Saccharobesus litoralis: one gene and its partner. The protein of the gene in region 2 interacts with the protein of the main gene of each other region in a pairwise test. Links are inferred from orthologs where the notes say so. Each region holds a gene or a part of one and is shown on either strand. Other genes may lie near its edges. The genes, in order: C2869_RS08620 and mrdA.

Region 1 (16,463 bases), 2.5 Mb from region 2 along the record:
TCTAATTGAAATTTAAGGTTTATTTATAATTGGTATAAATAATGAAGTACCTTGTCTAGTTTTGTTAATTTTATAGTCAAAGCGATCAGGTTTTAGGGGAAGCCGTCAAGCTTCGAGGCCCCATGAGCATATGCTCTATTATGTGATTGGGGCGAGTAAGCGCTGACAATGAACCATAAGACCTGAGCGAGAAGACTATACTAGATAAGGGATTGAGTTATGAAAGCACCTATTATTGCACTGTTAGCCAGTGCGTTTGTTACGTTGTCCGGTTGTGTGGTTGTTATTGGAGATAAACAAGACTGGCATAGCAAGCGCCATCACATTGATATTGACCCTAAACAAGCTCAACAACTGCTGATTGATGCAGATGCCGGTAACCTGAATATCACAACGGATGCTAATGCTGCTGAAATTAAGTTAGTCGCCAAGATCCAATCGATAGATAAACATATTGATCCAGACCAAGTTATTCGCATTCGGCGAGACGAGGGCGTGATTTATATCGACTCCAATCAAAGAACCAGCTTCGATTACAGCTGGCGTAATCCGCAAAAAATTGATTTAACCCTTACCCTGCCAGAAAACATGTTGCTTAGTGTCAAACAAGGCAGTGGCGATATGGCGATCAAAGGTAATTATCAAGCGCTTAATATTACAGATGGTTCTGGTAACCTATTTTTAAATGATATTAATGGCCCAGTTGATGTTCATGATGGTAGTGGAAATATTAAGATTACATCAGTGTCTGGTAAGGTTAATATCGAGGATGGTTCTGGGCAAATCGATGCATCTCATATTACCGGTGATACGCAAATTAAAGATGGTTCGGGTGATTTAACCCTCAAAAATATTACTGGCCAGCTATATATTGATGATGGCTCAGGTGATATTAATGCAAGTCATATTCAGGGCTCGGTTAGCGTAGAAGATGGAGCAGGCGATATTAGGATCAAGCAAGCTAACAGCTTTACACTCATCCAAGATGGTTCTGGCGAGGTTAGTTTGAGTAATGTTAACGTTTCAGGAGAGCAAAATGGCTAGCGCAATACGTTTTTTAGTAACGCTTGGTTGTTTAGCTATTGCGTTAATTTTTATGAGCCAAGGCGCGGCACCTTTGGGTGCGGTATTTATTATTCTTGGTATTGTTTTTGAAGCTGTATTTTGGTGGCGTCTTGGCAAACATCTGGGTATGCACAAAAAGGCTAAAAAAATCCCATTAGCAAAAGCTAATGGGATATAAAAGGGGAGATATACAAACACATTTCAATCACAATATTCAGGACTCGTGGTTATTGGATTAGTTCCAAATAAATTTGATCAAAATTAAATTTATTTTTCCGCGGGTTGTAAAGTTGAAGTGTAAGCTTGCTAAGGATTGGTTGTTATTAATGTCACTGACTTATTTATAGTCAAAGCGATCGGGTTTTAGGGGCAGGTTTTTAGTACTGTTTCCAGAAAGAAATGATCAGTTGAATCACTCGCATAATTTACTATCACTAGTGATGTTTTTAGCCATATTTAGATTAAATAAACAACTTCAGGCTGAGCTTGTCGAAGTCTTATTACTTTCTAATTTACCGACACTTCGACTGCTTCGCGCTCAGTGTGAAAGTGATCACCAATGTTTTCAACTAATCAAAATTAAATTGAAAAGGTACTAGTTCCAGACGAAACCTAAGTACTTACATCCATGTAAGCAAAGTCGAGAGTAAGCGCAGACAATGAACCATAAAATCTGAGCGAGAAGACTATATTGAGCGAACTTGTAAGGTAAAAGCCTCACCCACCAAGATTACTCTTCGTCAATTAGTGCATCTTCATCACTAATATCGACATCCATCTCTTGCAAAATTTCGCGCACTAGTTCTGGAATTTTATGCGGATTGTTTTTTTCTAAATCGGTATCGGATGGTAGCGGTTGGCCAGTAAACGCATGGAGAAAGGCTTCACACAATAATTCACTGTTGGTTGCATGGCGCAGATTATTCACTTGGCGGCGGGTTCTTTCGTCAGTGAGTACTTTAAGCACTTTTACCGGAATACTGACCGTGACCTTTTTGACTTGTTCACTTTTTTTGCCGTGTTCCGCGTAGGGATGTATGTATTTGCCGTTCCACTTTGCCATAAAATTTTCTTAGTGCTGGTGCCACTTGCTATCTATTTTTTATTGCGGATAGCTCGGCAGTTGCTTTAACAGGGTTGAGTATTATTATGTAACTGCTTTACAAGGTATAGCAAAGCTACCCCAATATAAATCTAGGTTTTATTCTAACTTGCCGATATGCTTCGTCAAGTAGCGCATTAAATGTCGTTTTGCCTATTTTAATGGCATATATACCTAAATCGGTTTGACTCCGTTGGCTGCAAAGGCTAAATTCTGGCCGTATAGACGTCTGAAAACTCCTAGTAGGATCCCATGAGCAAGAAAACTCTAGCAACTATCGCGGTACGCGGTGGTATTGAAAGCGATAAAAATTACGCTGCGGTTGTGCCGCCCATTTATTTGTCTTCGACTTACGCCTTCGCTGGCTTTGATAAAAAAGGCCCATACGATTATAGCCGCTGTGGTAACCCGACTCGCGATATTTTAGCGGAAACCTTAGCAGAGCTTGAGCAAGGCGAGCATGGAATTGTTACCGCTACGGGTACGGCTGCGATCAACCTTGCTTTGCAATTACTTAGCCCTGACGATCTATTAGTGGTACCGCATGACTGCTATGGTGGTAGTTATCGCTTATTCGTTAATTTAGCGGACAAAGGTAACTTTAAATTAAAAGTTATCAACATGACTAACCAAGCTGAGTTAGATGCCGCGATTGCCGCTAAGCCAAAATTAATTTGGGTTGAAACGCCAAGTAACCCTTTATTACGCATTGTTGATCTTAAAAAAATCTGTGCTCAAGCTAAAGCACAAGGCGCATTAGTTGCCGTTGATAACACTTTCTTAACGCCAGTGTGTCAACAACCATTAACTTTAGGTGCCGATATTGTTGTGCATTCAGCAACTAAATATATCAATGGTCATTCAGATGTGGTTTCTGGGGCATTAATTACCAAAACCAAAGAGTTAGGTGAAGAACTAGCTTGGTGGGCAAACTGTATCGGAATTACTGGCGGTGCATTTGACAGCTATTTAACCTTGCGTGGTGTGCGTACATTAGTGCCTCGTATGCGTCAGCATCAAGAAAATGCCAATAAACTGGTGGCATTATTAGATGGTCATGCCGCAGTTGATACTGTGTATCACCCAAGTTTACCAAGCCATCCAGGGCATGAAATTGCCAAAGAACAACAGCATGGTTTTGGCGCCATGTTAAGTTTTGAACTTAAAGGTGGTGTAGAGCAAGTTACGCAATTTATTGATGCGTTAGAGCACTTTTCATTAGCTGAATCGTTAGGCGGTACAGAAAGCTTAGTTTGTCATCCATCCACTATGACCCATGCTGCTATGGATGCCGAAGCGCAAGCAAAGGCAGGTATTAGCCAAACCTTGATGCGTTTCTCGGTTGGTATTGAAGATGGCGATGAGCTTGTTGAAGATGTGAAGCAAGCGCTAGATTCATTAGTTTAGAGATAAAAATGCATTTAATTTAAATTTTTATTCATTTTTATTGAATAAAAATTCATTTAGATCTAGACTAACAAAAGTGGAGGAAAGCCCGTAAAGGCTTTCCTTTTGTCGTTTTTAATACTCATATTTTTAATTGGCCAAATATTCATCGCTTTTTTATTTTGCGCTGCTAGAATATGCGGTTTTTCAAAATAGTCGGCCATTTACTTAGCTAAGGTAGTTAAGTTGTAAAATTGGGTCAAAATAAGGATTGAAGCAGAAGATGATTAGAGTTTCGATTGTTGGTGCAAGTGGTTATACAGGTGCAGAATTAGCTGCATTAGTTCATAAACATCCACAGTTTCAAATTGCGGGTCTGTACGTATCAGAAAATAGCGCAGACGCATACAAGCCGTTCTCTTCTATTCACGGCCAGTTTGCTTATCAGATTGATCGCACTTTGATCCCAATTGCCGAAAGTCAAATTGGCAAAATTGTGTCTGAGTGTGATGCGGTGTTTTTATGTACACCACATGCAGCGAGTGTTGAATGGGTAGCACAAGCACGTCATCACGGTGCAGTTGTTTTTGATTTATCAGGTGCTTATCGTTTATCTGATTTAAATGTAATCAAAAAATACTATGGTTTCGACCACAAATACCCAGAGTTATTACAGCAAGCTGTATATGGTTTAGCTGAGTGGAACCACGAAGCCATTCGTAAGGCCGATATTGTTGCAGTACCAGGTTGTTACCCTACAGCGTCTTTGTCAGCACTTAAGCCGTTACAAGAAGCGGATCTTATTGATTCAAATGTACTGCCTATTATCAATGCAACCAGTGGTGTATCGGGGGCAGGCCGTCGTGCTAGCTTAACGTCTAGCTATTGTGAAGTTAGCTTAAACCCTTACGGCGTATTAGGTCACAGACACCAGCCTGAAATTGCTGAACATTTAGACCATCCGGTTATTTTTACGCCGCATTTAGGTAACTTTAAGCGTGGTATTTTAGCGACTATTACCTTGAAATTACGTGAAGGCATTAGTGAAAATCAAGTAAACGCAGCCTATGCGAGCGCATATGAAGGTAAGTCGATTGTGCGTTTACGTCAAAGCTGGCCATCAATTGCTGATGTTGAAGGTACACCTTTTGTTGATCTTCATTGGCAGCTTGACCCGCAAACTGGTTACTTAGTGGTTGTATCGGCTATCGATAACCTATTAAAAGGTGCCGCAGGCCAAGCCATGCAGTGTGCTAATTTACGTTTTGGTTATGCATCAAGCAAAGGTCTTATTTAATGACCTCAGCAGTAAAAACCTTAGTGATTAAAGTCGGCGGTGCGTTATTAGAAAACGCCGACTGTTTACGCGCTTTTTTAAAAGAATTAGATCAAATTAGTCAAAGTCAGCCAGTGGTTGTGGTCCATGGCGGCGGTGCTTTGGTGCAAAAGCTCTTGGCTGATTTAGGTCACAAAAGCGAAAAGAAAGACGGTTTACGTATTACCCCAACTGAACACATGCCCTACGTGGTTGGTGGTTTAGCGGGGACAGCTAACAAGCAAATGGTGGCTGTGGGTATCGAAGTGGGTGCTAAGCCGGTAGGTGTTTGTTTAGCGGATGGTGCTGATATTCAATGTCAGGTCAATGATCCTGACTTAGGGTGCGTTGGTGAGGTCGCGCAAGGTTCAGCTGGTCTTATCCAGCATTTGTTAGCGGGTGGTTACTTACCTCTAGTGAGTTCAATTGGCGCAACTGCTGACGGGCAATTACTTAATGTTAATGCCGACCAAGCGGCAGAAGCCATCGCCAAGATTTTAAATGGCCAGTTGGTTTTGTTATCAGACGTTGATGGTATTTTGGATGGTGATAAACAAGTTATCCCAACCATGACGCGTGATGTTGCCGATCAATTGATCGCTGAAGGTGTTATCACTGATGGCATGGTGGTTAAAGTTAATACGGCATTAACTACGGCTAAAACCCTACAAGCGCCAATTGGTATTTTAAACTGGCGTGAACCCAAACTTATTTCACAGTGGTTAGCTAGCAAAGATTGCGGCACCACAGTTGTAGCTGAATAGCCAAAGGCTTTGGCTCGTCAAAACAGGTAGCGAAATGGAAAACTTTTTATCAACTAAAGATCTAAGCAAAGAGCAGATTTTAGATTTAGTTAAATTGGCAGCGGATCATAAGCAGAATCCGGGTAAATATTCGCAAGCATTAGCGGGTAAATCAGTCGCCACTATTTATGAAAAGCCATCTTTGCGTACCCGAGTCAGTTTTGATGTGGGTATTGCCAAAATGGGTGGCCACTCAGTTTATCTTGACCAACAAAATGGTGCCTTAGGTAAGCGTGAGTCTGTTAAAGATTTTGCCTTGAATTTATCTTGCTGGGTTGATTGTATTGTTGCGCGTGTATTTAGTCACAATACCTTAACTGAGTTAGCTGAATTTGCGAGCGTGCCGGTTGTTAATTCGCTATGTGATTTATATCACCCATGTCAGGCGATTGCCGATTACCAAGCTTTGTATGAAGCGCGAGGTAATAGTTTAGAAGGCGCCTCGTTGGCTTATATTGGTGATGGCAATAATGTCACTCATTCTCTCATGCTGGCTGGCGCTATTTTAGGTTTGAAAGTGGTATCTGTTACACCAGTTGGCTATAGTCCAGACGCGCAAATTGTTCAGCTTGCTCAGCAATTAGCCGCTAAAAACGGTGGTGAAATTATTATCAGTAATGATGTTGCGGCGGCTAAAGGGGTCGATGCGATTTATAATGATACTTGGATCTCCATGGGTGACAGCAAGTCGATTGACGACATCAAGCAAATTTTTGCGCCATATCAGACTACAGGTAAGTTAATGAGTGACTTAGGTGCTAAATTCTTTATGCACTGTCAGCCGGTTTACCGCGGTATTGAAGTGACTGATGAAGTGGTTGATAGTGAGCAATCTATCTTAATGGCGCAAGCGGAAAATCGTATGCATGCGCAAAACGCCGTGTTAATGACACTGCTAAAATAATTGTATTTATTGTAGGTCGCCGAAAAATTGTTCCATACATTTTCGGCATTTCCTACATCCTTGTAGGTCGGGCAATTGTTGCCCGATAATGTAAAAGGTAATGTCGGGTTAAAACCCGACCTACAAAGAGAGTAATTTCATGTCAGATATCAAAAAGGTTGTACTCGCCTACTCAGGTGGTTTAGATACTTCGGCTATCATTCCTTGGTTAAAAGAAAACTACAATGGTTGTGAAGTTGTGGCTTTCTGTGCTGATGTTGGTCAAGGCGAAGACGAGTTAGAAGGCATTGTTGAAAAAGCCATCGCTTCAGGCGCTAGCGAATGTCACGTTGTTGATCTTAAAGAAGAATTTGTTAAAGACTATATCTTCCCAATCGTTAAGACGGGTGCGGTATATGAAGGTGAATACCTATTAGGTACGTCAATGGCTCGCCCAGTTATCGCTAAGGCGCACGTTGAAGTTGCGCTTAAAGTAGGTGCTGATGCAGTTTGTCACGGTTGTACAGGTAAAGGTAACGACCAAGTTCGTTTCGAATCTTGTTTCGCTGCGCTAGCGCCACAATTAAAAGTGATTGCGCCATGGCGTGAGTGGGACATGCGTTCTCGTGAAGACTTACTTAACTACTTAGCAGAGCGTAACATTCCTTGTTCTGCTTCATTAACTAAGATTTACAGCCGTGATGCTAACGCATGGCACATTTCACACGAAGGTGGTGAAATTGAAGATCCATGGAACGAGCCGTCTAAAGGCATCTGGACCATGACGGTTGATCCTATGGATGCTCCGGACGAGTCAGCTACCATCGAATTAAGTTTCGATAAAGGTGAGTTAGTTGCCGTTGATGGTCAAAAGTTATCGGCGCATGAGTCTCTAGTTTACTTAAACGAAAAAGCGGCAGCGCATGGTGTAGGTCGTATCGACATCGTAGAAAACCGTTTAGTGGGCATGAAGTCGCGTGGTTGTTATGAAACTCCAGGCGGTACTGTATTAATGAAAGCCTATAAAGCGCTTGAGTGTATGGTATTAGATAAAAACTCACTTAAGTTCCGTGAGCAAGTTGGTCTTGAATTCTCTCACGTGATTTATGACGGCCGTTGGTTCACGCCACTATCTAAGTCTTTATTAGCGGCTGCTGCTTCATTCGCTGAAGAAATCACAGGTGATATCGTCGTACGTTTATACAAAGGTAACTGTACTGTTATCCAACGTCGTTCACCAAACAGCTTGTATAACGAAGAGTTCTCAACTTTCGGTGAAGACGAAGTTTACAACCAAAAAGACGCAGAAGGCTTTATTCGTTTATTCAGTCTTTCAAGCCGGATCGGTGCTTTGAACAAAGCAAGCAAATAATTTGTAGGTCGTCGCTTGCGGCGACTTTGCAGGCTATTTAGCCTATTTGTTTCGGGTTAAATAACTTAAATCCTCTAGCGCGTTTGCTCTAGAGGATTTTTTACCATTTATTCAACTGAGTTTATTGCTTTGCTTTGTAGCTTGATTGTCGAGTGAGAAAAGCAATAAGCTCAACCAAATTTAAGGGTTTATCAAAGCCGATAAGCCCAGCATTACCTTTTATGCGAGGAGATCTAACATGGCATTATGGGGTGGTCGTTTTAAAGAAGCGGCAAGCGCACAGTTTAAGAAATTTAATGATTCACTGCCGGTAGATTACCGTATGGCCGTGCAAGATATTGTTGGTTCTATGGCGTGGGCTGAAGCCTTAAGTCAGGTTGGTGTATTAAGCCAGCAAGAATTACAAGATCTGCATAAAGCGCTTAACGAATTAAAAGACTCGGTTGAGCAAGATCCAAAACAAATTTTAACTTCAGACGCTGAAGATATTCACAGCTGGGTTGAAGGTAAATTAATTGAAGCAACCGGCGATTTAGGTAAAAAGTTACACACAGGTCGTAGTCGTAATGACCAAGTGGCAACTGACCTGAAACTTTGGTGTAAAGAGACTGGCGGCGAGTTATTGCTGGCATTAGTTAACTTACAACAAGCCATGACTGAGTTAGCCGAGCGTGAAAAAGACACAGTTTTACCAGGCTACACTCACTTACAACGCGCACAACCTGTGACATTTGGTCACTGGTGTTTAGCTTACGTTGAAATGTTCAACCGTGATATCGGTCGTTTAAAAGACGCTTTATACCGTGCCGATACTTCGCCATTAGGCTCAGGTGCATTAGCGGGTACAGCTTACCCAATCGATCGTGAAAACTTAGCACAAAACCTAGGTTTCCGCTGTGCGACATTAAACAGCTTAGATGCGGTTTCGGATCGTGACCACGTAATCGAGTTATTATCAACCGCTAGTATCAGCATGATGCATATGTCGCGTTTCGCTGAAGACTTAATCTTCTACAACTCGGGTGAAGCTGGCTTTGTGGAAATGAGCGACTTAGTGAGCTCAGGTTCATCATTGATGCCACAAAAGAAAAACCCAGATGCCTGTGAGTTAATTCGTGGTAAAGCGGGTCGTGTTGTCGGCTCATTATCTGGTATGTTAGTCACAATGAAAGCCTTACCTTTAGCATACAACAAAGATATGCAAGAAGATAAAGAAGGCTTATTCGATGCACTAGATACATGGTTAGAAGTCATGCAAATGGCGGTATTAGTGGCCGATGGCTTAAAAGTGAATCGCTCTCGTACACTGGCGGCTGCTCAGCAAGGTTACTCGAATGCGACTGAGTTAGCTGACTACCTTGTGGGTAAAGATATTCCATTCCGTGAAGCGCACCATATTGTTGGTGAAGCGGTATTAGCAGCGATTGATGCTGGTCACGCCCTAGAAGACTTCACATTAGCGCAGTTACAAGAGTTCAGCGATAAGATCGAAAACGATGTATATCAGTATTTATCAATCGAATCTTGTTTAGATAAGCGTGAAGCCCTAGGTGGTACGTCACGTGTGCAAGTGCAAAAAGCCTTAGAAAATGTGCAGGGTGAAAACGGCACGTTAAGCGCTAATGTCATTGGCGCACCGGGTAAACAACAAATTCAAACTGCATTAAAGCAAGTTAAGCAACGCTTGAATGCGCAACGAGCCGCCGCACTTTCTGTACGTCGTGCGCGCATGTCTGATGTTGATCGTATTTTTACGCTTGTTAACTTCTGGGCTGATAAAGGCGAGATCTTACACCGTTCACGCGACAATATAATCCATGATATTCAAAACTTTGTCGTGGCTGAAGTGGATGGTCAAGTGGTTGGTAGTGCGTCGTTATATATCTACCAAACGGGCTTAGCAGAAATTCGTTCAATTGTGGTTGACCAAGATTTCCATAATAAAGGCCAAGGTCGCGCTATGGTGCAATATTTACTGGAATTTGCTCACTCAATTGAACTACAAAAAGTGATTGTATTAACCTACGAGCCAGACTATTTCACTAAACTTGGTTTTGCTAAGATTGATAAAGATTCACTGGCTGAGAATATCATTGAAGACAGCGAGCAAAGCCCAGGTAAAGATCCAGAAGATGAGATCGCAATGGAGTACAATGTAGGTAGCTAAGGCTTATTGCTAGACCTGCACACTCTATTTCAGTAATGTTATAAGGGCGATGTTTTTATATCGCCCTATTTATATCTATCGACGACTAATTCAGTTGTCATACTCAGTTTTAATAAAGCTTGCAAATCATGATGGAAAACGCCGACCAAAACTACGTTAAATGGTTTAGAAATGCCGCACCTTATATCAATGCCCACAGGGGTAAGACCTTTGTGATGATGTTTGGTGGTGAAGCGGTGCAACACCCTAATTTTTCTAACATCATTCACGATATTGCCTTACTGCGTAGCCTTGGCGTTAAGCTAGTGTTAATTCATGGTGCTAGACCGCAAATTGATGCTCGACTCGAGCAGCGCGGCCTAGAGCAAAAGATTGAACACAATATTCGCATCACGGATACAGAGTCATTATCGGCGGTGATAGATGCCACAGGCTCGTTGCGTATTCATATCGAGTCTTTATTAACCATGGGGTTAATCAACTCGCCCATGCATGGTGCGCAAATACGGGTCAGTAGCGGCAACTTTGTTATTGCTAAACCTATTGGCGTGTTAAATGGTGTTGATTACAAACACACGGGGGAAGTAAGACGAGTTGATAGTGAGGGCATTTCTAGGCAACTTAAGGATGAATCCATTGTACTTATCTCGACATTAGGTTACTCATCGACCGGTGAGGTGTTTAACTTATCGTTGGAAGATGTAGCTACACAAACCGCCAATGCGTTAAAAGCCGATAAACTGATCACCTTTTCTGAATTTAATGGCTTAATTGATTCCGCTGGCGAGTTGATCCGTAGTTGTGATTTAAATACTGTGCATCGTTTGCTTAATCAAGATACGCCACACCCACAACGTGTGCTATTACGTGCTATTTTAAATTGCAGTAAAGCGGGTGTTGAACGTTGTCACAGTGTTAGCTTTTCCAGCGAAACGGCATTATTACAAGAGCTGTTTACCCGTGATGGTGCCGGTACCATGGTATCGAAAGATTATCGTGAGCGGATCAGTGTCGCGTCGATTGATGATGTTGGTGGTATTCTCGATTTAATTGCACCGCTTGAAGAAAATGGCACTTTAGTTAAACGTTCTCGCGAATTACTGGAAAATGAAATTTCACAGTTTACCGTGATTAAAAAGGAAGATGTGATTATCGCCTGCGCAGCTTTATATCCATACCCTGAAGCGAAAACTGGAGAAGTGGCTTGTGTGGTGATCCATCCTGAATATCGTGGTGGTAATCGAGGGCAGCGTTTATTGGACTCGATGGAAGCCGAAGCGAAAAAACAAGGATTAGAGTCAATATTTGTCTTAACCACGGTATCTGCCCATTGGTTTATTGAGCAAGGATTTGTTGAACAACCGATTAGCCGTTTACCAGAAGGTAAGCAGCAGATGTATAACTTTCAACGTAAATCGAAAGTTTTTATGAAACAGATATAAATTGGGTGTTAGAGCTGATTTAAAAAAAGGCGGTTAACTTACTAAGTTAACCGCCTTTTTTATTTGATATAGTCAAAGCGATCAGGTTTTATGGTTCATTGTCAGCGCTTACTCACCCCAATCACATAATAGAGCATATGCTTATGGGGTCTCGAAGCTTGCCTGCATAGATGCAGGTAAGGGGCGTGAGCAGGACGCGGTAGCTTTGACGGCTTCCCCTAAAACCTGATAGCTTTGACTATAAGTTAACCGCCTTTTTTTATTTGATAGATTGAAAACCGTAAGTTCTTAGAAAATACCTTCTTCAACCGCTTCGCTAACTTCACCGTCTAGTTCAGCGGTTAGCACATCAGGGGAAGGTGAGTTATCAATAAACTCATGCGGTTCAGTGCCTTCAATAAAGTACTCAAAGCGCGATGAATGATCCGTTTTTGATGATAGTTTACCGGTTTCTTGATCGATCCTAACCGTGATGATGTTGGCAGGCGCTTGCTTCGCTGATTTAGGCACGCCGTCTAAAGCCACTTGCGCGTAGTCGATCCAAGCGGGTAAAGCGGTTTTAGCACCAAATTCAGTACCAAATATTTGATCTTTGCCTAAGTTATTGTTGTATTTGGTTTTGCCTAACACTCGAGTGTGATCATCAAACCCGACCCAACTGGTGATAACCTCTTGTGGGGTAAAGCCGCTAAACCATGCGTCTTTAGCATCATTAGTGGTACCGGTTTTACCGCCTATATCACGCCGTTTTAATTTTTGAGCGCGCCAAGCGGTGCCATTCCAGCCGGTTTTATGCCGCCAACTACCACCGCCCCATATCGTACTTTTCATCGCTTCGGCAATTAAGAATGCGTTTTGCTCACTAATCACTTGCTTGGCTTGTAAATATTCGGGGACTTCTTGGCCTAAACTAGCGTATTGATTGTCGGGTGACTCATTAGCCAATTCATTGTTTAACTCACCACCTAGTTCATCATTTAATTCAACACTCAGTTCTGCTGCCAATTGGCGTTCAAACGCAGCTTGTTCTTCGGCTTCTAATCGGCAAGCTAAGCAGGCTAAAGGTGGGTTGGCTTGCCAAATGGTATCGCCTGCTTCATTGTTAATGGTTTCAATCACATACGGCGTGACAAGATGGCCGCCATTGGCAAATGTGGTATAGGCCGTTGCGACTTCTAATGGCGTAAATGAAGCAGAGCCCAAGGCAATAGATTCGGCGCGCGGGATATCATTCGGATCAAAGCCAAATTTAGCGAGTTGTTCGACGACTTTGTTTATGCCGACACTGCGTAATAAGCGAACCGAAACGACGTTTTTAGATTCAGCTAAGGCACGACGCATGCGAATCGGGCCATCATAGACAGGTGGCGAGTTTTTCGGACGCCAAGTAATGCCTTGACTGCGATCCCATTGATTAATTGGCGCATCATTAATAATGCTGGCTAATGTAAAACCATTTTCTAGGGCTGCTGAATAAATAAAAGGTTTGATATTCGAGCCAACTTGTCGTTTAGCCTGCGTGACACGGTTGTACTCACTCATACGGAAATCATAACCACCAATTAATGCGCGAACAGCGCCATTATCTGGATCTAACGAGACTAATGCCGCGGCAACATCAGGTAATTGTGCCAAGCGCCAACCATCATTGTTTTGATTGCGGCGAACTTTAATTAATTGCCCAACTTGCACCACATCTTGTATTGAGTTTGGCTCTTTGCCTTGCATGGTATCGCTGATATAAGGGCGCGCCCATTTAGCATCGTGCCAACTGACTTGGCTTATTTGTTTATCTTGGTCGATAAAAGTAAAGCTGTCGTTTTCTGTATCAATACTCATGACAACCGCATTTTTAATTAAGCCAAACTCAGGTAAGGTTTTTAGTTTGTTTTGGAGCTCATCATGACTCCAAGTGGGGTCTTCTTCTGCAACATCTGATTCTACAGCTTGAGTTGTCAGTGTTTGTTCATTAGCTTCATTGATTGTTTCACTATTGATGGCAGGTTTATCATCAGTTAAAGACTGTTTTGGCTCTAATGGTTGCCATAGTTGTTCAATTTCGTCATAACGATAGCCGTGTCTTTCATCGTAAGCGTGTGTATTTAGCCTGAGAGCGTGCTGGGCGGCTTGTTGAGAGCGAGATGAAATAGTCGTATAAACTTGATAACCGCCCGTATAGGCTTCGTCACCATAGGTTTGTACCATATGCTGGCGTACCATTTCAGCTATATAAGGCGCGTCGACTTCGATTTGCGCACCATGAAATTTTGCCGTTAAAGGCGTATTGATAGCAGCTTGATATTCAGACTCGCTTAAATACTTTTCTTCTTTCATGCGCCATAAAACCGTATCGCGACGCTGTTTAGCTAAAATTGGGCGACGTAATGGGTTGTACTTGGAAGGGGCTTTTAACAAGCCGACCATCATTGCTGACTCTGGTATTGTCACTTGCTCAATGGTTTTGCCGTATAACACCTCGGCAACTGCACCAAAACCAAATGCTCGATTACCTAATTCATTTTTATTTAAATACAGGGTTAAAATTTCGTCTTTACTTAATAGGCTCTCAATATGAAAAGCGATAAAGATCTCTTTGATTTTACGAATATAGGTTTTTTCACGGGTTAAGAAAAAGTTACGGGCTAGCTGCATAGTTAATGTACTAGCGCCTTGTGTGCGACGACCTCCGGCAGCGACGACAGCAACAGCTGAACGAACTAAGCCGACAAAGTCGACTCCAGGATGTTCATAAAAGCGCGAGTCTTCAGCGGCCAGTAAAGCTTTGATAAAATGATCAGGCGTTTGCTGTAATGTAATAGGGATGCGCTTTTTCTCACCAAATTGCGAGATTAACTTACCATCGGATGTGTAAACCCGCATAGGTGTTTGCAAACGAACATCTTGCAGCACTTCAACCGATGGCAATTCATCCTTGATGTAATAATAAATACCTGCGACAGTGGCGACACCTGAAACAACGCCAAACAAGCCTAAGTACAGGATTACTTTAAAAAATCTCTTCACTCGTTCACTCTAGATTAAAAAATGTGGAACAAAAATTTAATACTCGCTATAGTCCATGCTAGGGTTAATATACCCAGAGGTGTATTTTGTCACACTGGTGTCTAAATTGAATAGAATCATTAAAAAATAATAATTCCGATCGAGCGACAACATGCTTTCTTCGTTTTTTAGCCAAAGTAACACCACTATGGTTGGCATAGATATAGGTTCTTATGCTGTTAAAGCAGTCTTGCTTGAACAGGACGGTGAAACTGTGCGTTTGATCCAAGCCGTACAAGAACCCATTCCCAAAGGCATTATCAATGAAAGAGAAATTCAAGATATTGAAGCCTTAGGGAAAGCAATAGGCAAGTTACGTAAACACTTTCCTAAAAATATTAAATTAGCGGCTGCTGCTGTGTCTGGTTCAACAGTTATAACTAAAACCATTTATATGGATGTTAATCTGACTGAAGATGAAATGGAAAGTCAGATTGAAGTTGAAGCAGACTCACTTATCCCCTATCCATTAGAAGAGGTTAGCTTAGATTTTGAGCGGCTTGAAGTCAATGAAGCTGACCCGTCTAAAGTGAATGTGTTATTGAGTGCAGCCCGTAATGATAGTGTCCAAGCTCGTGTGGCGGCAATTGAGGCTGCAGGGTTCACGGCTAAGGTGATTGATGTTGAGTCTTATGCCTTGTCTCGTTCTGCTGATTTAATTTATGCGCAATTGCCAGATGATGCGGCCAATAAGCTGGTCGGCATTGTTGATATGGGGGCAAACATGACCCTAATGACAGTGTTAGAAGATGGTGAAGCCATATATACTCGAGACCAAAATTTTGGTGGCGAACAATATACGAAAAACATTGTTAATTACTATAATAAAAGTTTTGATGAAGCTGAGCTGGCTAAGAAAAATGGCGATTTACCGCCTAACTACACTTTTGAAGTGTTGGCTCCGTTTCAAACATCGGTTATTCAGCAAATACGGCGAGCCATTCAAATGTTTTTAACCTCAAGCGGTAATAACAAGCTAGACTATTTGGTACTGTCTGGTGGTACGGCCATGCTTGAAGGTATGAAGCAAGTAATTGAAGATGAGTTAGGTGTGCATGTTGTGGTTGCAAACCCGTTTGCTGGTATGGATATTTCAGGCAAAATCGACAGCACAACATTAGAACAAGGCGCAAGTGCTTATATGATTGCGGCAGGTTTGGCTTTAAGGAGTTTTAATCCATGCCACATATAAACCTGCTACCTTGGCGAGAAGAAGCAAGAGAGCTCAAGCAGAAGCAATTTGTTGCCGTGTTAGCCGTAACAGCCGTGATTGTTATTGTGATTGGCATGCTGATTAGCTCATTTTATTCTGGTCAAATTGAACAACAAAACAAACGTAACCAGTATATTCGCAATGAAATTGCCGTGCTGAATACCAAAATTGAAGAAATAAAAGAATTAAAAGCTAAGCGAGCCGATTTAGAAAAGCGTATGGGCTTGATTGCTGACCTGCAACGGAACCGAAATTTGGGTGCGCAGATCCTTGATGAATTAGTTAAGGTGGTGCCACCAGGTATTTATCTGACTGAATTGGAAAAACGTGATGCCTCGGTAACGGTAAAAGGCAAAAGCGAATCGAATAACCGTTTGTCGAACATGCTGCGCAAAATTGAATCGTCATGGTTATTGGGCGATCCCATATTAAACTCTATTGTTGCCGCGCAAGTCGAACCGCGTATTCTGAGTGATTTTCAAATGTCGATGAAAGTCAAACCCGTTAACCAAACTGCGGGTGCACAAGCTACTGACAAAAAAGGAGGTAGCTAATGGACTTAAAAAATATCGATTGGAAAAACTTAGATCTCAGTGATTTAAATAATTTAGAAATTGATGCCAATGATCTCGGTAGTTTACCGCTGCCGATT
Region 2 (16,141 bases):
TAAAAATTGAAGGTTGGCAATACATTAGTTTGGACGAACTAGAGAGTTACCAAGCTCAGGCACAAAGCCTACTTAACGCGCAAGATTGGCAATCACTAACGCACGCAGTAAATCAAATGGACTATACTCAAGCTAAAGCCATTATTGCTCCTTATCTAAAAAAACAAGGGGATTAAATGCAACCAGCGGCCAAATGCTACAACCAAGTTCAGTTACCCAAAGTGTTAGTGGTTGATGACGACCCAAATATGATCCGCCTAATAGCGGAAAGTCTCGGCAAGAACTACGATATTTTAGTTGCTAGAGATGGTAGAGCCTGTTTAAAAATCATCGCTAATCAATCAGTCGATTTGATTTTGCTTGACGTTATGATGCCAGATATTAGCGGTTTTGAGCTATGCCAAACCATAAAAGACAATGTTAATACCCAAGACATTCCGATTATTTTTGTCACCTCGTTAGAGCAAGAGCACGATGTTGCTAAAGGCTTTAATGTTGGGGCGGTCGACTTTGTTAGCAAACCTATTAGTGCAGTGATATTAAGGGCGCGAGTTCGCACCCATGTCACCATGAAAATCCAGCTGGATAAAATGCAAGTACTCGCCACAACAGATCCATTAACTTTATTGGCTAATCGCAGGAAATTTGACGAAACATTACAGCTAGAGTGGAAACGTTGCTTGCGCAATACCAAACCAATCGCCATATTGATGATAGATATCGATAACTTTAAAGCGTACAACGATAATTATGGTCATGGTGCTGGTGATGAATGCTTAACCCAAGTTGCTAGAACCTTGCAAACGTCTGTCGCTCGTGCCAGTGATTTGGTTGCAAGATTAGGCGGAGAAGAGTTTGCGATAATTTTGCCAGATTGTGACAATAAGGGCGCAGAAAAAGTCGCCCAACGCGTGATTAATTTACTAGAGCAGGAAAATATTCCACATAACTTTTCTGATACGTGTTCACATATCAGTGTCAGCATAGGCATTTGCGCCCAGCTACCGAGCGTCAATACGCAAGCGGCTAAGACTTGTGAACTTGCCGACCAAGCCCTGTATCAAGCTAAACAACAAGGTAAGAATCAATTTAAATCTGCCGATTTTCATGAATAAAAATCGGCACGTTTAATTTATCTTGCCATCATCAACGTAGATCTATATCTGGATTAAAGTTAATTTCACCATCGCAATCAATGGTCGCCACATTGTCATCACAAACATACACGGCTAACGCAGCGTCGCCGCGACCACGTATAAAAGACAATTCATAACCAACTGTTTCAATACCATTAGCGGCGATTTTCTGCATCTCATTGAGTGACATTAGCCACTCGCGAATTGAAGGGTCACGTAGTCGTCGTTCATCCATAAAATTACACCTTATATGTGGCACCTAACCTATTAATCTTTAAACCAAGTCCCAAGCTACCGAGCCGAGCCACCAAATTCTGTAAATTAATTTAGGCCGCTGTCTTCCTACATTATTTATCGTCTTAAACTAATAGTTCTTGAAGCTTACTAGAAACATTTTCACGACAGAATTATCTTACTCTAGCTGGGTCAATACATAAAATCACGCTACAATGGCAATTAATTTCATTTCATTCTGTCTATCATGCAAATTATCTATATCAATCGCGAACCTGTAGAACTTTATAAAATTTTAAAATTCGAGAATTTGGTCGCCGGAGGAGGCGAAGCGAAATTAGTGATAGCCGAAGGTTACGTCTTAGTAAATGGTGAACTAGAAACTCAAAAGCGTAAAAAAATTTACCATGGTGATGTCATCGAGTTTGATGGTGAAACCTTTCAAGTTGAACGCGAAGCAGGCGTAGTCGCTACAGCTAAATCAGCAAGCAGCACCCAGTCAAAAACCACCAGCAAATCAGAAAATAACAAGCCAACAAAAGTTAAACGCCCAGCGATTCGCTTTTAAGTAAACACACATCAAAATACTTAAAAGTTATCCAAATTGGTAAAGCTAGGCTAAGGTTAATTAGCGGCCATACTGTTGCGAGCCAATTTGGAGTTAACGCTTGTTTATCAAATATTTATGTACGTTAACGCTTTCACTTATCTTGTTTAGTTTATGGGGTAATAAAAAAGCGTTTGCCCAACAGCCAATCACCATCAAACTTTCTGGGGTTAAAGACAGTATTGATGTTTTCGAAAAGCAAAGAAAAAAGCACCTTTGCCACCAGTTACCTGAGCTAGCCCATTCTGGCTTTAATCGCCCGACCATGGAAATGTTGATCATGTGCCGAGCATTATATCTCGGTGGTTTAGATTATCGCTTTGAATACAAATTTGTGCCTAATTACAGCCGCGCTTTGTTTGCGGCCAACTCCGGACAAGTCGCCATGCCGTATACCTCCATTTGGCAACCGGAAATAGATACTCGCAAGTTTTATCAAATTAGTCCTATCTACCCTGCCAATGTATTCGTAAAAGGCTTTTTTGTACCTGAGCACAAAAAACAAACTATCGAGCAAACATTAAATACTTTAATCAGCAACGGCGTAACAATTAACCAAGCGTTAAAAAAGTATCGCATTCTCACCACAGAGCGCTGGGGACAAGATTGGCAGATGATAAAAAAACTGGGATTACAAGCAGCTAATGTGTCACAACATGCTTCACTCTGTTTATTAGCCGATAAGGGGCGTGGTGATATAGTACTTACAGAATTATTGATGAAATCGGCATTGGGCATGACGTATACCTGTAAAGACCAATTTAATATGGTGCCGGTTGGTAATATTAAAATTCGCTTTCCCAATAGCCGCCATTTTATTGTCTCGAAAAAAGCGAAACACAGTCGCAAGATCCAACAAGCTTTAGAAAAAGGCCTACAACAAATGCGCGACAACAAAGAGTTTGAGTATTTTTACTATCCATTGGCCGAAAACAAGCAAGCCATCGACAGTTGGCAAACCTTGCCTCAATAACTTAGTCATAGATTTGCCAAGCAAATTAATTAAGCCAAATTAACTGCTCTGTAGCGAAACCTTTATCTTTAGCATTCTGAATAAACTTCTGCTTAGTACGCTCGTCTACTTGTGGGGTACGTGCCAACAGCCACAAATAGTCTTTTGAATAGCCTGCAACAAATGCAGTTTGGTAATTGGCGTCTAATTCAAAAATGGTATAGCTAGCGTAAAATGGGCCAAAGAATGACACTTTAAGGTGCCCTGTTGTCTCATCTTGTACAAAGTAAGCTTTGCCTTCAGCTTGTTGCCAACGGCCATCTTCACTGTTAAAGCCTTTGTTCAATACCCTGACACCGCCATCGCTGCGCATACTATAGCTTGCCGAAACTTGACTTAAACCGCGCTCAAACGAATGATCAAGTCGCGCAATTTCATACCAAGTGCCTAGGTATCGCTGCAGTTGAAAGTTGTTAATTGGCGTGACATTGTTTGGCAATCCCGTACAACTGCAAAGTAATAAAACAAAAGTGAATAGTAATAGGCGCATATAGTCGTTTTTAATTTTGTGCTAATGATGAATTAAATACGAATAAATCAGCAACCAAGATCAAAAAAAGAGGCTTAAAGCCTCTTTTCAACTAATCTAACTGATGTCGGTCGAGTTTTACTTAACCTCTTCACCGGCTGCTTGGCGATCAGCATGATAGCTAGAGCGCACCATAGGGCCACAAGCGGCATGGCTAAAGCCGAGTTCTTCTGCTAATTCGTTTAACTCGTCAAACTCTTTAGGATGAACATAACGTTCAACTTTTAAGTGATGCTTAGACGGTTGTAGGTATTGACCTAAGGTTAACATATCAACGTTATGTTCACGCAAGTCCTTCATAACTTCAGCGATTTCTTCGTTAGTTTCACCCATTCCCATCATCAAGCCCGACTTAGTCGGTACATCTGGGTTGGCTTGTTTAAACTTACGTAATAACTCAAGTGACCATTTATAATCTGCACCAGGACGAGCCATTTTATATAAGCGTGGCGCGGTTTCTAAGTTATGGTTAAATACATCTGGCGGACTCGTATTTAAAATTTCTAAAGCTCTGTCCATACGGCCACGAAAATCAGGTACTAATACTTCAATTTGGATATTAGGGCTGTATTTACGAATAGCATTAATACAATCAACAAAATGTTGCGCACCACCATCACGTAAATCATCACGGTCAACTGAGGTGATCACCACGTATTTTAGCTTCATTTCCGCTATGGTTTTACCCAACTTTTCAGGCTCTTGGGCATCTGGTGCTTTCGGACGACCATGCGCCACATCGCAGAATGGACAACGACGAGTACAGATATCACCTAATATCATGAAAGTAGCCGTACCATGGTTAAAACATTCTGCTAAGTTAGGACACGCCGCTTCTTCACATACTGAGTGAAGATTGTTTTTGCGCATGGTTTTCTTAATTTCATCAATACGCTCAGTACTGCGTGGTAATTTAATTTTGATCCATTCTGGCTTACGTAACATGTCTTCTTTCTCAGTTGGGATAACCTGAACTGGGATCAGACGCATTTTATCTTCGTCACGTAATTTTTCGCCGACTTCTGGGCGTGGGATCTTATTCATTGATTGGATTTCCTGCTTCAATACTGTGTGCCTGATAAGACAACACCGCTTTCAACTCATCAAGCAATTCTATTTTGGTTTGCTCAACGGTTTGTGGACCACCTAAATCAGCGCATTGCGTCATTTGCAGTCCTTGATAACCACACGGATTAATACGCTGAAAAGGCGACAAATCCATATTTACATTTAATGCTAAACCATGAAATGAACAACCACGGCGGATACGTAATCCTAAAGACGCAATTTTCATTTCATCAACGTATACACCGGGCGCATCCGCTTTAGGGTAAGCGGCAATATCATAACGCTTAAGCAATGCCACCAAGGCATTTTCAATCGCCGTCACTAATTGGCGCACACCCATTTTTTTACGTTTGATATTAACCAATACATAAGCCACTAACTGGCCGGGGCCGTGATAGGTAACTTGGCCGCCGCGATCAACTTTGACGACGGGAATATCGCCCGGCATTAACAGGTGTTCTTGCTTACCTGCTTGGCCTTGAGTAAATACGCTTGGGTGCTCAACAAACCAAATCTCATCCTGTGCGTCAATATCACGCTCAGCCGTGAAAGCTTGCATGGCTTGCCACACGGGTTCGTAGTCGCGTAAACCCAAATCGCGAATAATAACGTTATCGGTTAATGACAATGGTATTTCTTCCACAAGCACTACATAACCATACGTACGCCATCAATTTCTGATAACGCTTGATATAGGGTTTCGACGTGCTCTTTGCTTGTTACAGTCACGTCTATAGTAACTGACTGATAAGTACCCTTACCACTATCTTTCGTTTTTGGTGAATATTCACCGGGTGCATGTTGCTGTAAAACTAACATGATGTTATCGACAAGCTTGGGATCGGTATAGCCGACGACTTTGAATGGGAAACGACAAGGAAACTCTAATAACTCATCGAATTTAGTTTTCATAATAACTCTGGTCTCAACTTTAATCTCAATTTAAAACCAAAAATGGCGCAACGTGATACCGCTCCGCCATTCTCAACGATGGATTAAATTAATGTATTGTTCTAAAACAAATTTATTCGGCAAAACTCATTTTTACTTTATCAACCATACGGCTGAAAAATCCGCCTTCGGCTACCGATTCCAGCGCAACTAAAGGATAGCTGGCAATATCTTCACCTTCTAATTGTAAATAGACTTTACCGACTACAGTGCCTTTTTTCAGCGGCGCTTCTAAGGCTTTGTCTAATTCTAAATTAGCTTGTAATGCTTTACGTTTACCACGAGGAATAGTAATTGGCGTATCTTGACTGATACCTAAGCGCACGGTTTTCTTATCTCCTAACCAAATTTTCTGATCAGCAAACTTTTTACCGGCTTTATAAGGTGTAATGGTTTCGAAAAAACGAAAACCATAATTTAATAATTTTTTACTTTCGGTTTTACGTGCGCGCTCTGAACTAGCGCCCATAACCACAGAAATTAAACGCATGCCGCCTTTAGTTGCCGATGACACTAAGCTATAGCCAGCTTCTTGCGTATGTCCGGTTTTAATACCGTCCACATTCATACTTTTATCCCAAAGTAATGAGTTGCGGTTATATTGCTTAATGCCATTAAAAGTGAAAGATTTTTCACTATACACAGCGTACTCTTCCGGCACATCATTGATCAGCGCCTTAGCCAAAATCGCCATATCAACAGGTGTAGTAAAATGATTAGCGCCTGGTAAACCATGGCTATTTTCAAAGTTAGAACCGTGCATGCCCAATTCTGTTGCGTAGGCATTCATTAAATCAGCAAAAGCCGATTCAGAACCGGCAATATGTTCAGCCATGGCAACACATGCATCATTACCAGACTGAATAATAATACCGCGGTTAAGATCCGCTACTGAAACTTGTTTACCGACTTCGATAAACATTTTTGAAGAATCAGGAAAATTTTTCGCCCAAGCTTTCTCACTAATAGTCACTTGGTCTTCTAGGCTAATATTGCCTTTTTTGATTTCCATGCCAATGATATAGCTGGTCATCATTTTAGTTAAGCTAGCTGGCGCCAACTGAGTTTCAGAATTGTCTTCCGACAAGACTTTACCTGTTGAAGCGTCAATTAATAAATGGCCTTTGGCGTTAATTGTTGGCGCATTCGGAGTTATAGCAGATACGGAGACGGAAAAAACACTGGCAATGAATAGCACGCCCAAACGGAAATTTTTCATAATTATTGGTAATTTTCTGAGAATTGTTGGGAAAAGCGAAAAAATAACGTGCCAAAGTGTAACAAATCTCGTTAACAGATAGCACCCCTAAAAAACCGAAGAAACTAAAGTTAACAGACCGAATAATAACAGCTTATAACGTCTATGAATGGAACGCTTAATTCACCTCTTCTTTATTGGTCAATTCGCTTGTTTGAGTATAGCGTTTAGCTGGATAGCCACTCATAGTTAAATGAGCTAATGTCTCGCGCAACCGCTCTTCATCAGCAAAAGGCCCCACTAGCAAATCAAACTCTTCTTCAGCTTGTAACACCTGAGTATCCATCTGAAATAACAAAGCCAAAGCCGAGGCGGTTTTATCTAAGCCTTCTCGCTGCGGCGCTGAGTCAACCAATATATAACCGCCAGGCGTAGTTGCTAAGGTGCGAATTTTCACATTAGCCGTGCCAGATGCTGTTACGCCGAGTTTATAGGCAGCAGAATAGGACAAATCAATTATGCGCCCTTCATGAAACGGCCCGCGATCATTGACACGAACAATGGCTTTGCGGCCATTATCCAAATTGGTCACTTCAACAAACACGGGGATCGGCAAGGTTTTATGCGCAGCCGACATGGCAAACATATCGTAGGTTTCACCATTGGATGTTAAATGGCCATGAAATTTACGACCATACCAACTGGCGATACCCTGCTGTTCAAACCCATCGGCACTTGGCAGCACTTGATACGTTTTACCTAATACTTGATATTCAGGCTGGTTGCCGCCACGACTAGGTGGCATATAGTAAACCTCTGGGTTTTGCATTTCTTCTGCGGTAGGAGTACGAGTCGGTGCTAAATCGTGCTCCAAAGCATAGCGGCTTTTTTTGGTTGACGAACAGGCCGTAACACAACCGGCCAAAATTAAACTAACAAGCCACGGCCTGTTAAACACAATGTTTACTGTCATGATTTACGGTTGTACTGCCACTGTCATATTAACTTGCTGCTTAGCGGCTTTGATTTTTTCACTCAATTGATAAACAGCCATGGAATATAAAGGGCTGTGATTATAACGTGAAATCACGTAAAAGTTATTCAAGGTTAACCAGTGCTCTACACCCGTTTCTGTTTCCAGTTCAAGTAGCTGGCCTTTAGCTTGAGTATTAACATCAGCTTCAATATAAACTTGCTTGTCTAATATCGCTGCAACCTTGTCGACTGGTTTAAGCTTTTTACGCAATAATGTCTGATAAGTATTGCCTTTTACTTTGGCAGGAAACGCGACTGGCTCGCCAAATTGCCATTTGTGTTGTTTAAAATAATTGCCAACACTGCCAATAGCGTCGACTTCGTTGTTAAACAAATCTCGTTTATTATCACCATCAAAATCGATGGCGTAATGGCGATAACTAGAAGGAATAAACTGTCCCCAGCCCATTGCCCCAGCATACGAACCATACAATTGATGAATATCCAATTGTTCTTCATTGGACAATACCATTAACTCAGCCAACTGCTTACGGAAAAACTTGCCTCGCCCTTGATGATGAAAACCTAAGGTATACAAACTATCTAGCGCTTTATACTTACCTTTATATGTACCATAAAACGTTTCAACCCCAATAATGGCGACCACAATAGCGGCATCAACACCCAACTCTTTTTCGACTCGCTCTAATGTCGTTTGGTGTTTTAACCAAAACTTAACGCCGGCTTTAATCCGTTTTTCAGTTAAAAAGATTGGCCAATATTTGTACCAAGGTTTGGCTTCCCAAGGCCTAGAGATCGCATCTAATACCTTTTGGTTTTTATTGGCTTGCTGTAATAAGCTTGATACATGATCTTCGCTAATTGGGTATTTTTTAGCGGTTTGCGCAGCAAACTCTTGCTGGCTAGGAAATTGCGCCAAAGCACAACAAGAAAACAACAGACAAGAAGAAAAAATAATTCGTTTAATCATAGATTTAATAAGCCGACTAATCACGCAAATAACCTACCATTTATGACCTCATTACGCATCATATATTCAGTGACTTAGCCAAATTAACTAAAGGCGGCTCACTCAAAATAAGATTCACTTGAGAAATAATTAAATTAAATATAAATTAAATTTAATTATCAATACAACAGATAAACAAAATGGCGACTTATCTACTCAATCCCAATTGTCAGGTGCAACTTATCCAAGTCGGCCAAGAAAAAACACCCGTATTGATTATTGATGATTTTATGCTGGGCTTAGATCAATTAACCGCCAATATTAATCAAAGCGCGAAGTTTACTGATGCTAATGATTCCAATTACGCAGGAGTCCGAGCGCCAATAGATAGTGACTATCTTGACTCAGTACTGCCTGAGATTGTACCGATTTTTTATCAGGTTTTTAGAGTTCCACAGCAGTTAAATTTAAGCTTAAAAACCGCGCGCTATTCTCTACTCACTAAAGACGCTAACCAATTAAATACCCTGCAAAGATGGCCTCATTTTGATAGTTATGAACCAGGCTATTTTGCTGTCATGCATTATATCAATGAGGGAAATTTTGAAGGCACAGGCTTTTATCGCCATAGAGAAACAAATAAAGAAAATATACTCAATGAGCAACAAGCCCATGACTATATGTTAGCTTTACAAAACTGGGTAGATAAGTACGGAGAACCAGAAGCCAACTACACTAATGGTGGTAACACGGTATATGAACGGATCGGCACAATTGAATACAAACCCAATCGTTTTGTTATTTACCCTGGCTCTTTGTTACATTCACCAATCGCGACTCACACAAGTCATTTAAGTGATGACCCTCAGCATGGCAGGTTAACTGCCAATTTGTTTATTAACTTTGAATAAACACATGCAACGCCCTATTCGCGTAGAAAACGCCTATGGGTACTGATCGCCATTAAAATACCAAAGCCCGCTAATAAGGTAACCATTGAGGTTCCGCCATAACTAATTAAAGGCAGTGGCACGCCAACCACAGGTAATATGCCCGAAACCATACCAATATTAACAAACACATACACGAAAAACGTCAATGTAATACTACCGGCTAATAGCTTAGTGAAAGCCTCTTGCGCCCGCATGGCAATTATCATTCCGCGGCCAACTATGTACAAATAGATAACCATTAATAACAAAATGCCAAACAAACCGAACTCTTCACTAAATACAGCAAAAATAAAATCCGTGTGACGTTCGGGTAAAAACTCAAGTTGCGATTGGGTTCCTGCTAACCAGCCTTTACCTGTCGTGCCACCGGAACCAATGGCAATTTGCGATTGAATGATATGATAGCCTGAGCCTAAAGGATCCGATTCAGGATCAAGAAAGGTCAGTACGCGCTGCTTTTGATAGGGGTGCATAATGAAATACCACATAATTGGCATAAAAGCGGATACACATATTGCAAACGCACCAATTAACTTCCAGCTAAGTCCAGCCAAAAACAACACAAATAAACCGGATGTCGCTATGAGTAATGACGTGCCTAAATCCGGTTGTTTAGCTATCATCAAGGTAGGCAGCAAAACTAAAACTAAGCCAATAAAGGTATCTGTCAAGGTCGGGGGAATGGGTTTACGACTAATATACCAAGCAATCATAATAGGTACGCCTAGCTTCATTATCTCTGAAGGCTGAAACCGCATAAAACCTAAGTCGAGCCAACGCTGAGCCCCTTTTCCCACCACCCCAACGAGCAGCACGGCAACAAGCATACCGCAACCCAATAAAAAGATCGGCACCGCCCAGCGTTGATAAAAACTTGGCGGTATTTGCGCCACCACTAACATAACCACAAAAGCTAAACCTAAACGTGTGATTTGACGATAAATCAAAGCCATTTCTTGGCCACCCGCGCTGTAAATGACAGCCAACCCAACAGACATCAATACCAGCAACGACGTGAGCAAGGGCAAATCGATATGCAACCTTTGCCAAATATTTTTCGAACTTTCGTTACGCATTAAGGCTCCCTAGCCAAAGGTAAGTCTTGCATTGGGTTTTCACCCAGAGGGTTACTAGCGAAATAAGCATCCATCATGGCGCGCGCAACAGGTGCGGCATTTGAACTACCGCCGCCAGCATTTTCCACCACGACCGCAATTACGACTTTAGGTTCATCATATGGCGCAAAGCCAACAAATAAGGCATTGTCTCGATGACGCTCTGCGATTTTAGTTTCGTCATACTCTGCATCTTGCGCAATTGAGATAACTTGTGCTGTGCCTGTTTTACCCGCCGCATCATAGGTTGTGCCTTTAAAGGCTTTATGTGCTGTGCCTGTCACCTTTTGCACTGTGGTATACATAGCCCGTTTGATAATCTGCCAATTTTCTTTATTTTGTATAGCCACAGGCGGTCTATCTTGCGCTGGTGAATCGATTGTGCCGGTATTACTTTCAATCGCTTTTAAAAATTTCGGTTCGTTAAAATTACCTTCGTTAGCTAATACACTAGTGGCTAACGCGAGTTGTAATGGTGTCGATGTCCAGTACCCTTGGCCAATACCAATAGAAATAGTATCACCCGCATACCAAGGTTGATTGTAACGGGCACGCTTCCATTGTTGACTTGGCATATTGGCGGATGATTCTTCAAAAATATCAACCCCTGTCGCTTCACCAAAACCAAACTTGACCATTTCCTCTGAAATAGCATCAATGCCTAAACGTAACGCCAGATCATAAAAATAAGTGTCGCAAGACTCCTCAATCGACTTATGTATATCAACATGGCCATGTCCCCACTTTTTCCAATCTCGGTATTTATGCTCAATACCTTTAATTTGATAATAGCCAGGGTCCCACATTGTGGTTTGTTCCGTCACTAAGCCTTTTTCAAGACCCAACAAACCAATAAGCGGTTTAATAGTCGATGCCGGTGGATACTGACCTTGAGTCGCACGATTAATTAAAGGCCGGTCAGGAGATTGCAGTAATGCCCTATAATCCTTACCGGAAATACCATGTACAAATAAATTAGGATCATAACTCGGGTTAGAATATAACGCTAAAATGCCATTATTAACCGCATCTAACATGACGACCGCGCCACGATTATCAGCCAACAATTGCTGAGCTAATTTTTGCAGGCTGATATCCAAATGTAAGCGCAAATCATTGCCAGGAATCGGCGCTTGCGAATCCATCTCCCGCAGAACTCGCCCACGACTATTCACTTCAACTTTGCGATAGCCTACCGTGCCGTGCAATATATTTTGATAAAACTTTTCTAGCCCTTGTTTACCAATATCTCGCGTAGCAGCGTAATTAGCTTTTTCGTTATTGGCTTCGATACGCGCAGCATCTTTAGGGTTAATTTTAGCGACATAACCCAATGCATGCGTCAACAAGTCACCATGCGGGTAAAAACGCTTTAAATGCGCGTCGATCACCACACCATCGAGTTGATGCTGATTAACCGCAATGATAGCGGCCTCTTCTGGCGTGAGTCGCTCGATTAAAGCAATCGGTTTAAAACGCCGCCGACGATTTTGTTTTAATGCACGGTAAAAACTTTTCTTTTGCTCATGACTGACAGGTATTAGCGCTTCAATTTGCGCTAATAAACCATCTATGTTTTTCACGTCTTCTGCGACGATCTCTAAACTGTAAACAGGATGGTTTTCCGCCAGTAAAACACCGTTGGTATCGTAAATGAGTCCCCGATTGGGTGGCACGGGTTGGACTTTAATGCGATTACCATCAGCCCGTGTTTGGTAATCACTAAACTTCTCCACTTGTAGATGATACAAGTTTGAGAGTAAGGTTAACACCATAGCCAAAACCACAGCGAGCGCAATAAGTGCTCGTCGGGCAAACATATTCGCTTCAGCTGTATGGTCGCGTATCGCTACGCGGCGCTTAACCCACATTCATTAATGCTCTTATTATTCTCTGTGATAAGGATGGTTATTGTTTAAGCTCCAAGCCCGATACAAGCTTTCAGCAACCAAAACCCGTACCAAAGGATGAGGTAAGGTTAGTGGTGACAATGACCATTTTTGTTCAGAAGCTTGAATGCAGCTTGGCGCTAATCCTTCAGGGCCACCAATCAACAAGCTAACATCACGACCATCATGTTGCCAGACTTGTAACTGTTTGGCTAGCTGATGGGTATCCCAAGGTTTACCTGTCACTTCCAATGTAACAATACGATTACCTTTGGGGATGGCAGCCAAAGTCGACTCACCCTCTTTCGCCAGAATGCGCGCGATGTCGGCATTTTTACCCCGTTTGCCAGCAGCAATTTCTGTAAGAAACAACTCACAATCACGAGGAAAACGGCGTAAATATTCATTAAAGCCTTGTGTAACCCAAGTTGGCATTTTTGTGCCAACCGCAACCATTTGAATTTTCATAATGCTAAGCGTTTCGCTTGCTACTGCCAGAGCTTTTCAATTTGATAAAATTCGCGGGTGTCATCCAACATAACATGCACGACAATTGAGCCAAAATCAACCAACACCCACTCACCAAAATCAGCGCCTTCAATACCTATTGCGGGTGTCCCTTGATGCTTAGCCTCAGTCGCGACATGTTGTCCGATAGATTTAACATGAGTTTTTGAATTACCTGAACAGACGATAATAAAGTCCATAATGCTGGATTTGTCGCTAACATCGATTACTTCTACGTCACGACCTTTAAGATCATCAATTTTGTCGACTGCAAAATCGATTAACTGTTGCGTCTCCAATTCGAGTTTTCTCCTCTAAGATAAATATAAATGATGTTCTTCAATATATTCATGTACCGCATACGGCAGCAAGCAACGACAATCTAAACCACTTGATAAGCGTTGCCGAATATACGAAGACGATATTTTAAGCTTAGTCGAATTCACCAATAGGATCTTACCTGAAAGGTTATTTTCTAAGCATTTATAAGATTCTGTTTGATTTTTTGCCAACCAAAGCTGTACATCAGGGTGCAGCTCAGTTTGATAACCACCACGCTCAGCCACCACCAAATGCACATAATCCAATAATTCCTGCCAACGGTGCCAAGTATGAATGCTGTTTAACGAATCCATACCAATTACAAAACACAAAGGTGTCGTTGTATAACGCTGGCGTAATTCAACAAAGGTATCAAACGAATACGAAATACGCGGCGCTGTTAGCTCGATATCATCCACCACAAACTGTGGATACATAGCTGCCACTTGTTGGCACATGGCCACCCTATGCTGGTCTTGCGTTTCGGGTCGTGCTTTATGCGGTGGTATGCGATTCGGGATCAAACGGATCTCGTCTGCCCCTAGCCATTCCTGAATTTCCAAAATAGGTTGAATATGACCATTGTGAATAGGGTCAAATGTGCCACCAAAAAGCAAAGTCGGTTTATTCATTAAAAACTAAGCAACCATGGTTTTGGTTAACGATTGTAATCTTGGATCACCCGTAAACAAGGCACAACAATGCGCCAACATAGTATACGGATGCTTTAAGCCATTGGTTTTATAACTTAAATCAAAATGGGCCAAGGATGACAGAATAATTTCGATACTCTGGCTGTTAAGACGCTGCATAGCTTGACGATACAAGCCTTGTTTCTGTTGCCAAATTCGCAAGGATTTAAATAAAGCGTCAATACTTTGCCCTGCCTGCTGGGCTGCGACTAACTGAGCCAAAATTTCAGCTTCTTTTTGCAATGCCCAAGCAATAATTACAGGCTCTAGCTCTTCACCTTGTAAACGCTGCAACACATGACTCGCACGATCAAAATTACCTAGCAATAGATCATCGACTAATTGAAAAACGGTAAATCGAGATTGATCCGACACCACTTGTTCAATTTCAACCACATCGATCGGCTGGTTTGGGTATAACAGTGACAAGCGTGTAATCTCTTGCGCAGCGCTGAGTAAATTACCTTCGAATAAGTGCGCTAACAATTCGATAGCATTAGCCGTAATATTTAAGCCTTGCTGTTGGCACTGTTGACGCAACCAATTAGGCAGCTTGTCTTTTTCCACATCATACACAGGAATAAACCAAGCATGCTTGTCGACTTCTTTAAACCATTTACTCTTGGTTTGCTCTTGGCCTAACTTACCGCCCCACAACAGTAAAATATGCTCGTTATCCGGTAAAGCGCACCACTGCTGTAGCATTTTACTGCCATCGCGCCCGGGTTTGGCTGTCGGCATTTCCAACTCAATCAACTTACGCATAGCAAACAACGACAAAGCTTGCGCTTCGTCCATTAACAATTGCCAATTGAACTGGTTATCATGTGTCCAGCGAATGCGTTCCTCACACCCTTGTTGCTTGGCAACTTGGCGCAAAGTATCGAGCGCTTGCTGCACCTGATAGGGCTCATCACCAAATACCATGATCACGTTAGGTAAAGGTTGCTGTATGTGGCGTTCGAGTTGATTAGGGTAAATGCGCATAACGATTTGACAATTAGTAGCGAATTGAGGCTAATTGCCTAACAATCCGCGATGCAGCGTCCTTACGCATTTCCTTGAGAATTAAGTTCATTTCGCGGTTTTTAGCCAGTACCGCGTCGGGGTTATCTTGATAGTCACGTAAAATTTCAACCGAAAAACGTCGTGGCTGACTTTCGCCAATTTCGATGAGATAAACTACAGAATAAATAAGTTCATATTCTGCAACCTGACCATTGGGAAACAAAGACAAGGTTCGGCGTTCTAATTTATCATCAATAATCGATAAGCGAGCGCAGAGCGCTGGATTATCAATATTGATACCACCGATTACCAATTGCTCTTTCACTTCAACTCGCAATAGTTTGTCGCCCCGGCTATCCATACAAATGTTCTTTAAAAATGCCGGTACTTCATAACTACCACGAAGTTGAAAACCACAACTAGTCACTAAACTCATTAACGTGATTAGGCTAATGAGTTTAGTTAAGCTCTTTTGAAACGATTTCAGCACTGCGTATTCCGTTGCTATGACTAGTTAGCCACAATATTTAATAATTTACCCGGCACATAAATCACTTTACGTACGGTTTTACCCTCGGTAAATTTAGTGACGTTTTCTTCTGCATCAGCTAATGCCTGAACAGCCTCTTGGCTCGCGTCAGCTGGCACTGTCAATTTTGCACGCAACTTACCGTTAACTTGCACAATAATCAGCTTCTCGTCTTCAACCATGGCTGACTGGTCAGCTTGTGGCCAAGATGCTGTTTCAACTGCCGTTGTTTGACCCAAAGCTTGCCATAACGCATGCGATAAATGAGGAGTGATTGGCGCAAGCATTAAGGTTACCGCTTCAAGCGCTTCTTGAATAACGGCTCTGTCTTGAGCTTGGGCTAATGGCGCTTTAATTAGCTTATTCATTAACTCCATAATAGCCGCAACAGCGGTATTAAACGTTTGGCGACGACCAACATCATCACTCACTTTAGCAATGGCTTTG

The links.
Region 1: the proteins of mrdA (region 2) and C2869_RS08620 interact in binary tests that used the Escherichia coli proteins (3 or more experiments, as listed by UniProt). The link is inferred for Saccharobesus litoralis from one-to-one orthologs.

What each region holds. Positions count from the first base shown.
Region 1 is NZ_CP026604.1:2,453,129-2,469,591, forward strand. What follows is about bases 11,624-14,896. They hold C2869_RS08620 (penicillin-binding protein 1A), read right to left. Parts: upstream 14,560-14,896; coding sequence 11,824-14,559; downstream 11,624-11,823. Other genes in these bases: C2869_RS08625 (pilus assembly protein PilM), read left to right, coding at 14,711-14,896. Also shown: C2869_RS08570 (DUF4097 family beta strand repeat-containing protein), read left to right, coding at 220-1,044; C2869_RS08575 (hypothetical protein), read left to right, coding at 1,037-1,243; met regulon transcriptional regulator MetJ, read right to left, coding at 1,796-2,128; metB (cystathionine gamma-synthase), read left to right, coding at 2,420-3,574; argC (N-acetyl-gamma-glutamyl-phosphate reductase), read left to right, coding at 3,837-4,850; argB (acetylglutamate kinase), read left to right, coding at 4,850-5,632; C2869_RS08600 (ornithine carbamoyltransferase), read left to right, coding at 5,667-6,575; C2869_RS08605 (argininosuccinate synthase), read left to right, coding at 6,715-7,926; argH (argininosuccinate lyase), read left to right, coding at 8,165-10,093; argA (amino-acid N-acetyltransferase), read left to right, coding at 10,225-11,535; more of C2869_RS08625, read left to right, coding at 14,897-15,790; C2869_RS08630 (PilN domain-containing protein), read left to right, coding at 15,778-16,365; C2869_RS08635 (type IV pilus inner membrane component PilO), read left to right, coding at 16,365-16,463. UniProt on the Escherichia coli protein: Cell wall formation. Synthesis of cross-linked peptidoglycan from the lipid intermediates.
Region 2 is NZ_CP026604.1:4,907,714-4,923,854, forward strand. What follows is about bases 10,165-13,115. They hold mrdA (penicillin-binding protein 2), read right to left. Parts: upstream 12,620-13,115; coding sequence 10,709-12,619; downstream 10,165-10,708. Other genes in these bases: rodA (rod shape-determining protein RodA), read right to left, coding at 10,165-10,709; rlmH (23S rRNA (pseudouridine(1915)-N(3))-methyltransferase RlmH), read right to left, coding at 12,635-13,105. Outside these bases: C2869_RS18450 (PAS domain S-box protein), read left to right, coding at 1-176; C2869_RS18455 (GGDEF domain-containing response regulator), read left to right, coding at 177-1,115; C2869_RS18460 (hypothetical protein), read right to left, coding at 1,147-1,371; C2869_RS18465 (RNA-binding S4 domain-containing protein), read left to right, coding at 1,618-1,938; C2869_RS18470 (hypothetical protein), read left to right, coding at 2,039-2,950; C2869_RS18475 (lipocalin family protein), read right to left, coding at 2,976-3,479; lipA (lipoyl synthase), read right to left, coding at 3,597-4,562; lipoyl(octanoyl) transferase LipB, read right to left, coding at 4,555-5,220; DUF493 family protein YbeD, read right to left, coding at 5,235-5,501; C2869_RS18495 (serine hydrolase), read right to left, coding at 5,611-6,756; C2869_RS23050 (septal ring lytic transglycosylase RlpA family protein), read right to left, coding at 6,914-7,708; mltB (lytic murein transglycosylase B), read right to left, coding at 7,712-8,701; C2869_RS18510 (DUF6445 family protein), read left to right, coding at 8,881-9,591; more of rodA, read right to left, coding at 9,606-10,164; rsfS (ribosome silencing factor), read right to left, coding at 13,126-13,443; nadD (nicotinate-nucleotide adenylyltransferase), read right to left, coding at 13,459-14,097; and 3 more genes. UniProt on the Escherichia coli protein: Catalyzes cross-linking of the peptidoglycan cell wall. Responsible for the determination of the rod shape of the cell. Is probably required for lateral peptidoglycan synthesis and maintenance of the correct diameter during lateral and centripetal growth.